DNA from 3 places in the Rhizobium centroccidentale genome. Region 2 is predicted to be linked to each of the others. Evidence: predicted binding sites of a transcription regulator. Region 2 holds the regulator's gene; each other region holds the start of a gene.

Region 1 (4,455 bases), on a different contig from region 2:
GGGGTTGGTCGAAGGCCTGGAGCTCTTCTCGCATCTTGCCAATATCGGCGACACGCGTTCGCTCGTCATCCATCCTGCCTCGACGACCCACAAGCAGTTGACCGACGAGCAGAAGGTCGCGGCCGGCGCCGGTCCGGATGTGGTGCGTCTGTCCATCGGTATCGAGGACGTCAAGGATATCATCGCCGATCTGGAGCAGGCGCTGGCGAAAGTCTGATGTGGTTCCTCACATACCCTTGAGAACGCTTTTTATTAGGTTGTATTGAGTCGATCGCCGAAAAAACCTTGAAAACGCGGCGCTCGCAGATATGGCCTCGACAATTCTCATGGGTCTCTTCAAACTGACCCTATAGGATGCCGGTTACAAAGCGATCCAGCCGGGTTTCAGGTCGATAGAGCGTCTTGACCAGGATCGCCGCGAAAAAGGCGGTAAGTACCCCGCCCATGACGTCAGTGACATAATGCGTGCCGACATAGACTCGCGAGACGGATACGAGGATCGCGCCGAGTAGGAAGAAGAGGCTCCGCCCCGGCATGCGTTGAAGCGTAAATGCGGCGGCGATTGCGAACGCGGCCGTCGCGTGGTCAGAGGGAAAGGACGGGTCATTGCTGCGATCTACAAGTAGCTTGGTGACCCCGGCATCATACGGGCGAAGGCGGCTGACAAAAAGCAGGATGACCTGGTTGATACCGAGACTGACGACGAATGTCAGGCCCGCAGCAACGAGTGCGTGTCGGGTTTCCGATCGACGTTCTCCGACCCACCATTGGATAGCGACAAGAGCGATCAACAAGGGAACGCCGTATGCCGAGATTAGGATCATCAGGCGGTCGACTGTCGGGTTTCCGGCTATGCCATTGATCCACTCTGTTATAACGGCATCTAGTTCATACATGCTGGCTCCTTCTGAACCGCGATTACGATTTCGGCCCGATCGAGATGGTCGAGCCAAATTAACGAAGCGCACTAGGGCATTGTTTTCTGACGTTTCCCTGAAAGGTGGCCCTTGATATCGGGCGGCAGGTTAGGATGATGTGCGTTCCGGGTTCGCATGTCCTTGAGCTCGCGGAGAGCCACATGAGGCAATAGACAGGAGACATTCGTGACGACCTATCTGGCAGTGGACATCGGCGGCGTTGAACCGGAAACGGGCGCGCCCGCAGCGGATCGTCTCGTTTCGGGAGCCCCGACCTTCCGAACCTGGAGCCTTGATGAGGCTGAAGGCGGCCTTTACGCGGGCTTGTGGGAGGCGACTCCAGGGAAGTGGAAGATCGCCTATGACGAGTGGGAGTATTTCAGCATTCTCTTCGGCTATTCCGTTGTGACAGCCGATGACGGCGAGACGTTTCATCTGCGCGCAGGCGACCGCATGATCTTGAAGCCGGGTTTCAAGGGGACGTGGGAAGTTATTGAAACGACTCGCAAGGACTATGTAATCCGCCTTTGAGTATGGCCTTGATTTAAAACGTGAAGATCGCCTTGCTTTATGAAAGGATGCGAGCCTTTTCCTGTAGCTCGGCAACGGTCATCATGCTTGCTGCAGGTTGTGTCACCGCTGCTTCATTAAACTGTCATCAAACTGAAACAATGCGGCATTAGAGCCATCACTGTCGCCGGGAGGTCGAGGTGGGGTTCCTAACCGATGGGATACTTCGTGCTTAGCTCCTGCTCGCCATCCTTTCGTCACTCTGGGAAGTGAGTTCAATCATGTTGAATCAAAAATTTCGTTCGCTTTGCCTGACTGCAGGCTTCATCGCGGCTATGTCCGCTTCGGCCTCCGCTGCCGACATCACGGGCGCCGGCTCGAGCTTCATCGCACCGGTTCTGTCCAAGTGGGCTGAAGGCTACAAGGCTGCGACGAACAATGTCGTCAACTATCAGTCGGTCGGTTCGGGCGCCGGCATCAAGCAGCTCCTCGACAAGACCATCGTATTCGGCGCTTCGGACAAGCCGATGAGCGACGCCGACCTCGAGAAGAACGGCATTGCCCAGTTCCCGATGATCTCCGGCGGTATCGTCGTTTCCTATAACGTTGAAGGCGTAAAGCCGGGCGAACTCGTTCTTGACGGCAAGACGCTGGCCGACATCTTCCTCGGCAAGATCGCCAAGTGGGACGATGCAGCCATCAAGGCGCTCAACCCCGATGTAAAGCTGCCGTCCACGGCAATCTCGGTCGTTTACCGCGCCGACAGCTCGGGCACGACCTTCAACTTCACCGACTACCTGTCGAAGGTTTCGCCGGAGTGGAAGGAAAAGGTTGGCTCGAACACGGCCGTTGAATGGCCTGTTGGCTTCGGCGCCAAGGGTTCGGAAGGCGTTTCCACCACCGTCAACCAGACGGCTGGTTCGATCTCCTACGTTGAATATTCCTACGTCGTCGCCAACCACATCGGTTTCGCGAAGATGAAGAACGCTGCCGGCAAGGTTATCGAGCCGAGCCTCGAGACCTTCAAGGCTGCCGCTTCCAACGCCGATTGGGCCAAGGCCAAGAACTTCAACCTGATCATCACCAATCAGCCGGGCGAAAAGAGCTGGCCGATTGCAGCCTCCACCTGGGTTCTGCTCTACAAGAAGCCGGCCGATGCTGCTAAGAACGAAGAGGCACTGAAGTTCTTCAAGTGGTCCTATGAGCATGGCCAGAAGGACGCGACCGCCCTGTCGTATCTTGCGGTACCGGACAATGTTGTCGAGATCGTCGAGAAGTCCTGGAAGACGGACTTCGGCACGAAGTAATTTGTGTTAGGCGAGAAAGTTGCGGCGGACAGGGTATTGCCCTGTCCGCCTTTCGTGACAGGACAAGGGGAAATCGATGGCTGACGCGACTCAGATGGCTGGCTTCCAGGCTGTGAATACCTCCGCCGCGACCAGAAAGTTTCGGATTCAGGACCGGATTTTCTATTTGATAACGCTTGGCTCGGCTATTCTTGTCGTGCTTCTGCTGCTGGCCATCCTCGTGGTTCTTGTCATCGATGCCTTGCCCACATTTCAGACCTTTGGCTTGTCGTTCCTTTGGGGTACCAAGTGGAGCGCGCCGGCCGATATTTATGGCGCCGTCCCTGCCGTGGTCGGCACACTCGTAAGTTCGTTCATCGCCATGTTGATTGCCGTTCCCCTGGGCATCGGCATCGCCATCTTCCTCACGGAACTTTGCCCCGGCAGCCTGCGCCGTCCGATCAGCACGGCCATCGAGCTTCTGGCAGGCGTTCCCTCCATTATCTATGGCATCGTCGGCCTGTTCATTCTCGTGCCGCTGATGCAGAACAACATCCTGCCTTTCCTGATGGCGACGGTCGGCCAGGTGCCGGTGATCGGCCTGCTGTTCCAGCCGCCGGCGCCAGGCGTCGGGCTGCTGACGGCAAGCCTCGTGCTCGCCGTCATGATCCTGCCGTTCATCACCGCGATCTCCCGCGACGTGTTCAGCACCGTGCCGCCGATGCTGCGTGAATCCGCCTACGGCATGGGCATGACGACATGGGAAGTGGCCCGCCACATCCTGATCCCCTATACACGCCGCGGCCTCGTCGGCGGCATCATGCTCGGCCTCGGCCGCGCGCTTGGCGAAACCATGGCGGTCACCTTCGTCATCGGCTCGGTAAGCCGTCTGCAATCGTCGATCATCTCGCCGTCCACCACCATTTCCGCCCAGATCGCGAACAATTTCGGCGATGCCGACGGTCTGCAATTGTCGAGCCTGATTGCGCTCGGCCTGCTCCTGTTCGTCCTTTCTTTCTGCGTGCTTGCGCTTGCGAGATGGATGATCGGCCGCGGCGACTCGCACTGAGGAAAAAACCATGGACAATGCAATTCGTCAGAACCTCGTGTCGCGGCGTTATGGGAAGAACCGGGTGATGATGGTCTTGTGCTTCATCGCGGCCATCCTCGGCATCTTCTTTCTCAGCGTGATTCTTGCGACCCTGCTTTATCGCGGCATATCGGCGCTCAACCTCGACGTGTTCACCATGTCGATCCCGGCCCAGGGGTCGCGCGGCGGTCTGATCAACGCGATCTACGGCACGGTGCTGGTCACGGGCCTCGCCATCGTGATCGCCGCACCGATCGGCATTCTTGCCGCCACCTATCTTGTGGAATATGCCAACGGCAGCAAACTTGCCGAAGCTGCCAAGTTCCTCAACGACATCTTGCTGTCCGCGCCCTCGATCATCATCGGCGTGTTCGTCTACGGCGCCGTGGTCGTGCCTATGCACGGCAATTCCGCTATCGCGGGCATCCTTGCGCTGGCGCTGATCGCGCTTCCGGTCGTCAACCGCACGACACAGGACATGCTGTTGCTGGTGCCAAACGCGCTTCGTGAGGCGACCGCAGCGCTCGGCGCGCCACGCTGGAAATCCATGATGATGGTAGTTTACCGTTCCGCGTGGACCGGCATCCTCACCGGCATCCTGCTGGCCGTCGCCCGCATCAGCGGCGAAACCGCGCCATTGCTCTTTACGGCC
Region 2 (4,455 bases):
GTCTATGGCCTGCTGGGCCTCTCGGTCTTCATCAACATGATGGGTCTGCCGCGCTCGGCCTCGCTGGTCGGCGGTCTCGTGCTGAGCCTGATGACGCTGCCGATGATCATTATCGCCACACGCTCGGCGCTGCGGGCCGTGCCGCCGTCGATCCGCAGCGCGGCGCTCGGGCTTGGTGCATCGCGCATGCAGATGGTCTTCCATCATGTGTTGCCGCTTGCGATGCCCGGCATTCTGACAGGCACGATCCTGGGGCTTGCCCATGCGCTTGGCGAGACCGCGCCATTGCTTCTGATCGGCATGGTCGCCTTCGTTGCCAACTATCCGGCATCGCCGCTCGATCCTTCGACGGCGCTGCCGGTGCAGATCTACATGTGGGCGAGCGAAGCCGAGCGGGCGTTCGTCGAAAGGACATCCGGCGCCATCATTGTGCTTCTCTTCTTCCTCGTCGCGATGAACATCGGCGCCATCCTGCTGCGCCGCCGCTTCGAGCGTCGCTGGTAAGGGAGGGCGCACGAAATGAACATGATGACGGAAGCCGCCAGCGAAAGAGCCTTGGCCAAGAAGATGACGACGATCCCCTACAAGATGATCGGCCAGGATGTTTCGGTCTATTACGGCCACAAGCGGGCGCTCTTCGACGTCAATCTGAAGATCCGCGCCAATACGGTCACGGCTCTCATCGGCCCTTCCGGTTGCGGCAAGTCCACCTTCCTGCGCTGCCTCAACCGCATGAACGATACGATCGAGACCTGCCGCGTCACCGGCAAGATCACGCTCGACGATCAGGATGTCTACGACGACAGCATCGACGTGGTGGAGTTGCGCGCCCGCGTCGGCATGGTCTTCCAGAAGCCCAACCCGTTTCCGAAGTCCATCTATGAGAACGTCGCCTACGGTCCCCGCATCCACGGTCTGCATCGCTCAAAGGCCGATCTCGAGCATATCGTCGAGAGCAGTCTTCAGAAGGCCGGTCTCTGGGGTGAGGTGAAGGATCGGCTCCATGACGCCGGCACGAGCCTGTCGGGCGGTCAGCAGCAGCGTCTGTGCATCGCCCGCGCCGTCGCGGTCAGCCCGGAGGTCATCCTGATGGACGAGCCGTGCTCGGCGCTCGATCCGATCGCAACCGCCAAGGTCGAGGATCTCATCCACGAGCTTCGGGAGAATTTCACCATCGTCATCGTGACGCATTCCATGCAGCAGGCAGCCCGCGTCTCGCAGCGTACCGCAATGTTCCATCTCGGCCACCTGGTCGAGGAGAACGACACCGATAAGATGTTCACCAATCCCGACGATTTCCGCACGCAGGATTACATCATGGGCCGTTTTGGTTGATGATGTCAGGCGCGCGGCTCATTTCACACAGTTCACCTTGAGGATAGAAAAATGGTCTCCACTCACATTCTCTCTGCCTATGACGAAGACCTGAAGTTCCTGACGCGCCGCATTGCTGAAATGGGCGGCCTGGCAGAGCAGATGGTTAGCGACAGCGTACGCGCGCTGGTCAACAGCGACGCTGCCCTGGCCCAGAAGGTCATCTCCGACGACGTTGTTCTTGACCATGCCGAGCGCGAAGTCGGCGACAAGGCGATCGTCACCATCGCCCGCCGTCAGCCGATGGCGGCCGACCTGCGCGAAATCATGGGCTCGATCCGCATCGCCTCCGATCTGGAGCGCGTCGGCGATCTCGGCAAGAACACCGCAAAGCGCGTCATCGCCGTGCAGGGCACCGGTGTCCCGCGCCGTCTCGCCCGCGGCATCGAGCATCTCTCCGAACTGGCGCTGAGCCAGCTCAAGGAAGTTCTGGATGTCTACGCGACCCGCTCGCCCGACAAGGCCGTGTCGATCCGCGAACGCGACGAAGAAATCGACGCCATGTACACCTCGCTCTTTCGCGAGATGCTGACCTACATGATGGAAGATCCGCGCAACATCACCACCTGCACGCATCTTCTTTTCTGCGCCAAGAACATCGAGCGCATCGGCGACCATGCCACCAACATCGCCGAGACGATCTATTACATGGCGACGGGCGCGCAGCCGGAAGGCGAGCGCCCGAAGGATGATACCGCCAATACCGTCGGCGCAGTGACGGAATAATCTGGAAGAGAAGAAAGGAGACCATAGGCGCATGGTTCCGAGAGTTGCTGTTGTAGAAGACGAGGAAGCGCTTAGCGTTCTGCTGCGCTACAATCTTGAGGCCGAAGGCTTCGAGGTCGATACGATCCTCAGAGGCGATGAGGCCGAGCTGCGTCTCCAGGAGCGCATCCCCGATCTCCTGATCCTCGACTGGATGCTCCCCGGCGTATCGGGCATCGAGCTCTGCCGCCGGCTGCGTATGCGGCCGGAGACGGAGCGCCTGCCCATTATCATGCTGACGGCCCGCGGCGAGGAAAGCGAGCGCGTGCGCGGGCTTTCGACCGGCGCGGACGATTATGTCGTCAAGCCGTTCTCGACGCCGGAGCTGATGGCCCGTGTCAAGGCGATGCTGCGGCGTGCCCGCCCGGAGGTTCTCTCCACGGTGCTGCGCTGCGGCGATATCGAGCTGGATCGCGAAACCCATCGCGTCCATCGAAAGAGCCGCGAAGTGCGACTGGGGCCGACGGAATTCCGCCTACTGGAGTTCCTGATGTCCTCGCCGGGCCGCGTCTTCTCGCGTTCGCAGCTGCTCGACGGTGTATGGGGTCACGATATCTACGTCGACGAACGCACGGTCGACGTCCATGTCGGCCGCCTGCGCAAGGCGCTCAATTTCTCCAATATGCAGGATGTCATCCGCACCGTTCGCGGCGCGGGCTATTCCATGGAAGCCTGAGCGGCTTGCCGCTCGGGTATCACTAAAGCATGTCGCGCAAAAGTGCGTAGCGGTTTTGCGAGAACGACATGCGCCAGACGGAAAACCTAAAGCATAGGAAGCGAATCTGAAAGATCGTGACGTGCTTTAAATAGCGGCGGAAATAGAAAAACGGGCCTCGAGGGCCCGTTTCTCATTGTCTTGCTGTGACTTTCAGCCGTTGTTACGACGGCGGTCATGCACCGGCTGGTATGCCATGCGCTGATGATAGGTGCAGTAGGGCGAGGAATCCGGGCTGTCATTGCCGCAGAAGTGGAAGTCGTCCTTCAGCGGGTCGCCGACCGGCCACTTGCAGGTGCGCTCAGTCAATTCCGTCAGGCCGAGGCGGCGGGAGATCGGAACGACGACGTTCGATGCCGGCCGATACTGGATTTCATTGACGGAATCGATCTCGATCTCTTCCTTCAGCATGGTTGCGCCCTGCTGGCGGGCGACGACCGTGCGGGTAGCAACGCGCGATCCGTAGGTCGCGGCGCGGGGTGCAGCTGCGCTGCGCTTCGGCGTGCGCGCTGCGGTTGCCGTGCCGCCCGCCTTCGCTCGGCCGGGAAGGTTCAGGCGGTGCACCTTGCCGATGACGGCATTACGGCTCACGCCACCGAGCTGCGCAGCGATCTGGCTGGCGCTCAACCCTTCGGACCATAGCTTTTTCAGCTTCTCGACGCGTTCGTCTGTCCAATTCATGCCCTGTCTCCGCTGTCGCGTTTCCGATGGCAGAATCCCTCACCATTGCCTCGCATGGGAACGAGGCGCGAAACGCTCTAAAATTGTGGTGACTAGTTCCGCCGCATGCAGTCTAGCAATTGCTTTTTAACCTAGTGTGAGGCTGACTCCGTGACAAGAGTCGCGAGAATCTTGAGGAATCGATTTCGAGGTTTTCCCCAACTTGCTGCCCAGGCGTGGCATTTCTGCAATAGGCGCCGCCGAACCTATCTCTTTTGCCCGCAAGCGTTATCTCGCACCTGCTAAAACGCCAGTTTTGTTGACATCGCGGTGCAAAACATCAATAGTGCCCAGGCCGCCGCAAGGCGGCATTTTTGATTTTTTCGGACCCGTTTCATCAAATGGAAGCGATCGGTCCTTAGAGTTGTGATCAGGAGATATGGCCATGGCCGAGACCACGCCGCTTTATGACACCTACATGCGCGCTCCGCTACGGTTCGAGCGAGGCGAGGGCGTCTGGCTGGTCACCGAAAATGGCGAACGCTACCTCGATTTCGCAGCCGGCGTCGCGGTCAACTCGCTCGGTCACGCCCATCCGCACCTCGTTGCCGAATTGAAGGCCCAGGCCGACAAGGTCTGGCACCTGTCCAACCTCTATGAGGTGCCCGGTCAGGAGAAGCTGTCGAAGCGGCTGACGGAAGTGACCTTCGCCGACAAGGTGTTCTTCACCAATTCGGGCGCGGAGGCGCTGGAGTGCGCCATCAAGACTGCGCGGCGCTATCAGTTCGCCAAGGGGCATCCCGAGAAGTTCCACATCATCACCTTCGAGGGCGCCTTCCACGGCCGCACCATCGCAACGATCGCCGCCGGTGGCCAGGAGAAGTATATCGAGGGCTTTGGGCCTAAAGCACCGGGTTTCGATCAGGTGGAGTTCGGTGATC
Region 3 (4,455 bases), on a different contig from region 2:
GCCCGGACCAGCGGGTTGACCAATAGCTGGGAAGCGGACGTTTGCATTTCAAGAGCTGCACGCACTTTTCAAAGGAGCAGAGGTTTAGCTTGCTCCTTTAAGCTGCGGTCCGGCCAATGTGGATGCTGTGAACGCTTGCTCTCTTCTGCGCGACGAAATCCGTCAGCGCGGATGGAATGTCAACATGGGCGCTGCGCCGCGCAAGAATACGGAACGCTTTGGGAAGACAAGCGGCGATGCGGTCGATAATCGTCTCATAATCGACAATGAGCATCTCCCGACCGGCCATGAGATCGAAGAGAAGGGGATCGGCGAGCACGCGCTCATTTTCGCAGAACCAGTACGAGGAAATTGTCAGATCGGGGAGGTAACCGATCTGCGCCGGCAGATTTCTTTGCTCGAACTGGAAATCGCCGGGCAACCCCGCGGCAGCCATCAATTCTCTGGCGAGGGACAGCTGGTGTTCGGATAAATCCAGCCCCCGAAGCTCCAGCTCGGGATTGTGGGCGAGATAGGCAAAGGCAAGGCTGAAGGCGCCGGAGCCGCAGCCGAGATCGCATACCCTTCTATATCTGTGGACGGCGTCTTCTTCGAGGCTGGTAAGCGCCTGCAGGCATTTCAGAGAGTTTCGCATGCCGAATGCACGGGTGAAGGCATCGGCGGAAAGGTTATAGTCGAATATTTCGATCTGGCGCCGGCTTTCGACAGCATTGCGCAAAGCAATACTGTCGTTGCTTGGATGGTACAGGTGGTTACACCTTAGCAGGACCTCGGAAAATTCTTCGAGATTTCGTGTCTGTACGGCCGCGTATGTCATGAAGCCTGTCCTCGCCAAGGGTGTAGTCTTTGGCGTGATTGGAAAGGCTGCATGCGCCGAAAGCAAGCCCTCAAAAATTGCCCTTGACGCTCGATAGGGCAGGGCCGCGCAACGACGACCATCGAACGCCGACGCCATGTCAGCCTTGTGGTAGCGCGATCGGAAATCCTTCGAAGGTCTTGAGGGTATCGAGGACGATCGCCGTCTTCACGTGCTGAACGGATTCATGCGGCAGCAGCACGTCGTTGACGAAGCGGGAGAGATCGGTAAGCCCGCGGGTGGCGACCTTAAGGTGATAGTCCATTTCGCCTGTCAGCGCATAGGCTTCCAACACCTCCGGCAGCCCGTTGATAAGCTGCGAAAACCGGCGGGCGTTGTCCCTGTTGTGGGTAGCGAGCGTCACCGAAATGACAACGAGCATATCCAGCCCCAGTCGCTGCCGGTCGAGATTGGCCTGGTAGCTGCGAATATAGCCTTCCGCCTCCAGCCTTGTGCGGCGGCGCGAACATTGTGAAGGGGAGAGCGCGATGCGTTCACCCAGCTCGTTGTTCGTCAATCTGCCGTCTTTCTGAAGTTCCTCCAGCAGGCGCAGATCCGTTTTGTCGAGCTGTTCATCCATTGCGCAAAACTCTCGAAATCCTCACGAAGCCTGTATGAGTTTTGCCTTTTCCTCAGAAAGTTACAAGCTTTCGGGGTTAATCCCACGCCAAGTCTTGCGTAGTTGAACGCGATGGCTTTCGAGACTTTTGGACCAAGTGAAACGGAAAGGGACTGCGCAGCCACCCCGTTCGCGCCATCTCTTTAGATGCCGCGCATACAATCAGCCTTCCTTAGCGTTTGTCCCTTTAGAATTTCCAGTTGCAGAAAGTCGACTCCTTTTTACATGATTGTCATCTGGCTTTTATAAGTGGGAGGCGGGAAGCAACCAAACGCAGGGGGTATAAATGCGTAAATTTCTTCTCGCCATGATGTCTGCGACCGTAATGTCCGGCGCAGCCCATGCAGCGACAGTCTATCCGTTGGACCGGGCAACGGTACTCGCCGGCTCGCCATTCGATTTTAAGGTGGAATTCAGCAAGGTTGTGAAGCCGGAAGACGTGAAGGTCACGGTCAACGGCGAAAGCTACGATGCGGTTTTCGGCAAGGCGGCTGATTTCGTCGCAGAAGAAAAGGGCGCTGAAGACAAGGTTCTTGGGTCCGCCCTGATCCTGCGTGGCGTCAAGCTCGCAAAGCCCGGCCAGTACAAGGTTGAGGTTTTGGCCGGCGACGAGAAGAAGTCCGTCAACTGGGATGTCTATGGCACATCGGCCATGCCGAAGGCCAAGAACATCGTCTTCCTGCTCGGCGACGGTCTCTCGGTTGCGCATCGCACCGGCGCCCGCCTCATGTCAAAGGGCATGACCGAAGGCAAGGCCAACGGTCGTCTCGCCATGGACGATATCCCGCCGGTCGCCTTCATCGGCACGTCCTCGACCTCGGCGATTGCCACCGATAGCGCCAACACCATGTCGGCCTATATGACCGGCCACAAGTCTGCCGTCAACGCCCTCGGCGTCTACGCCGACCGCACGCCGGCAAGCCTGGACGACCCGAAGGTCGAAACGATCGGCGAGGCCCTGCGCCGCACCGGCAAGAAGTCGCTCGGCATCGTGACCACGGCCGAAGTCGAAGATGCGACGCCGGCAGCGCTTGTCTCCCACACCCGCAAGCGCAGCGACAAGGCCGAGATCGTCGGCATGATGTACGACGTTAAGCCGGATGTCCTGCTCGGCGGCGGCTCGGCCTATTTCCTGGCGAAGAGCGTTCCGGGCTCCAAGCGCAAGGACGACAAGAACTATATCGCGCTCTTCAAGGATGCCGGCTATGCCGTTGCCACCGACAAGAGCGAACTGGCCACCGCTGCCGGCTCCAACCAGGACAAGCTGCTCGGTCTCTTCCACGCCGGCAACCTCGATGTCGCGCTCGATCGCGAATTCCTCAAGAAGGGCACCGTCGACAAGTTCCCGAACCAGCCCGGTCTGGTCGACATGACCAAGGTCGCGCTCGACAAGCTCGCCAAGAACCCGGAAGGTTTTTTCCTCGTGGTTGAAGGTGCCTCCATCGATAAGATGAGCCATCCGCTCGACTGGGATCGTGCACTGATCGACACGATCGAGTTCGACAAGGCCGTGGCCGTTGCCCGCGCATTCCAGGAAAAGAACCCGGATACGCTTGTTGTAGTCACCGGCGACCACACGCATGGCGTCTCGATCATCGGCACCGTCGACGATAACAAGCCGGGTACCGAAATGCGCGAAAAGGTCGGCACCTATGCCGCTGCCGGCTTCCCGAACTACGAAGACAAGGATGGCGACGGCTATCCGGATCGCGTCGACGTTTCGCGTCGCCTGTTCATGGCCGCCAACAACGGTCCGGACCACTACGAGACCTTCCGTCCGAAGCTCGATGGTCCTTTCGTTCCGGCAATCCAGAACGAGAAGAAGGAATATGTTGCCAACGAAGCCTACAAGGACGTGCCCGGTGCCGTCTTCGTCCAGGGCAATATTCCGCGGGACGAGGATAGCGGTGTCCACGCCGTTGACGATGTCGTGCTCCAGGCAGCCGGCCCGGGTGCCGAAGGTTTCCGCGGATACATGGAACAGAGCGACGTCTATCGCGTGCTGGCCGATACCTTCGCGCTCGGCACCGAAAAGATGTAAGTTGTTACAGATCGTATACCATGGACAGGCGGCTTCGAGGCCGCCTGTCTCTTCATCTTTCATGGGGGTACGCGATGTCCGGGGACAGGATCGCCACCATCAATCGTCGGGGCTTTTTGGCCGCTGCCGCGGTTTTGCCTGTCATGGGCATTGCGACACGCGCGAATGCCTCGGATACACTGGGTTTTGACGAGCTATACAAGAGATTCGGCCCGCTCGGGCTCGAATTTTCCGACAAGGTGAAGCAGCTGAGCGGCAAGGAAGTTGCCATCAATGGATTCATGGCGCCGCCATTGAAGGCGGAGGCCGCTTTCTTCGTCCTCACGGAAATCCCGATGTCGCTTTGCCCGTTCTGCTCTTCCGATGCCGATTGGCCCGACAATATCATGGTCGTCTATCTCTCTTCCAAGCAGACATTCGTTCAGTATAACGCGCCGATCGCGGTGCGGGGTGTGCTGGAATTCGGCTCCTGGACCGATCCGGAAACCGGCTTCATCAGCCAGCTGCGTCTCCGCAACGCATCGTTCAGGACTGTTTGAGCACATGCTTGCGCTCGATATCTCCGGTCTTGAAATGCAGTTCCCCGGCCTGGCCGCGCCGGTTCTCACCATCGACCGCTTCCATCTGCCGGCGGGCGGCAGGCTTGCGATCACCGGTGCCTCGGGTTCCGGCAAAAGCACATTCGTCAATGCCATTACCGGCTTGGAAGATGTCAGGAATGGCAGCGTATCCTGGAGCGGTACGGAGATCACGCGCCTGTCGTCCGGCCGGCGCGATGCGTTCCGCGCCCGCAATATCGGCCTCGTCATGCAGGACTTTCATCTGTTTCCCGGCCTGTCCGCCTTCGAGAATGCCGTGTTGCCGATCAAGCTTAAACGGCGCCTTGCGTCCAACGAACGGGAACGTGCGCTTTATCTGCTGTCTGTCACCGGTATCGCC

What was found. Region 2 encodes PhoB, which activates phosphate uptake and scavenging genes when phosphate is short. Its sites were predicted from a motif close to TGTCATNNANCTGTCAT; they were not measured.
Region 1: a site for PhoB is predicted at 1,571-1,587, ahead of pstS (phosphate ABC transporter substrate-binding protein PstS). Genes of this name have one in related genera too.
Region 3: a site for PhoB is predicted at 1,706-1,722, ahead of PH562_RS17460 (alkaline phosphatase). Genes of this name have one in related genera too.

The regions. Positions count from the first base shown of each region.
Region 1 covers NZ_JAQJCG010000011.1:25,792-30,246, forward strand. Annotated here, with positions in the region: gene PH562_RS15925 (O-acetylhomoserine aminocarboxypropyltransferase) at 1-217, shown strand, start outside; gene PH562_RS15930 (phosphatase PAP2 family protein) at 348-896, opposite strand; gene PH562_RS15935 (cupin domain-containing protein) at 1,104-1,448, shown strand; gene pstS (phosphate ABC transporter substrate-binding protein PstS) at 1,709-2,734, shown strand; gene pstC (phosphate ABC transporter permease subunit PstC) at 2,811-3,782, shown strand; gene pstA (phosphate ABC transporter permease PstA) at 3,793-4,455, shown strand, end outside.
Region 2 covers NZ_JAQJCG010000016.1:98,831-103,285, reverse strand. Annotated here, with positions in the region: gene pstA (phosphate ABC transporter permease PstA) at 1-504, shown strand, start outside; gene pstB (phosphate ABC transporter ATP-binding protein PstB) at 520-1,335, shown strand; gene phoU (phosphate signaling complex protein PhoU) at 1,387-2,100, shown strand; gene phoB (phosphate regulon transcriptional regulator PhoB) at 2,132-2,815, shown strand; gene PH562_RS20625 (GcrA family cell cycle regulator) at 3,008-3,535, opposite strand; gene PH562_RS20620 (aspartate aminotransferase family protein) at 3,960-4,455, shown strand, end outside.
Region 3 covers NZ_JAQJCG010000012.1:133,072-137,526, reverse strand. Annotated here, with positions in the region: gene PH562_RS17470 (SAM-dependent methyltransferase) at 98-955, opposite strand; gene PH562_RS17465 (Lrp/AsnC family transcriptional regulator) at 957-1,436, opposite strand; gene PH562_RS17460 (alkaline phosphatase) at 1,762-3,516, shown strand; gene PH562_RS17455 (hypothetical protein) at 3,591-4,055, shown strand; gene PH562_RS17450 (ABC transporter ATP-binding protein) at 4,060-4,455, shown strand, end outside.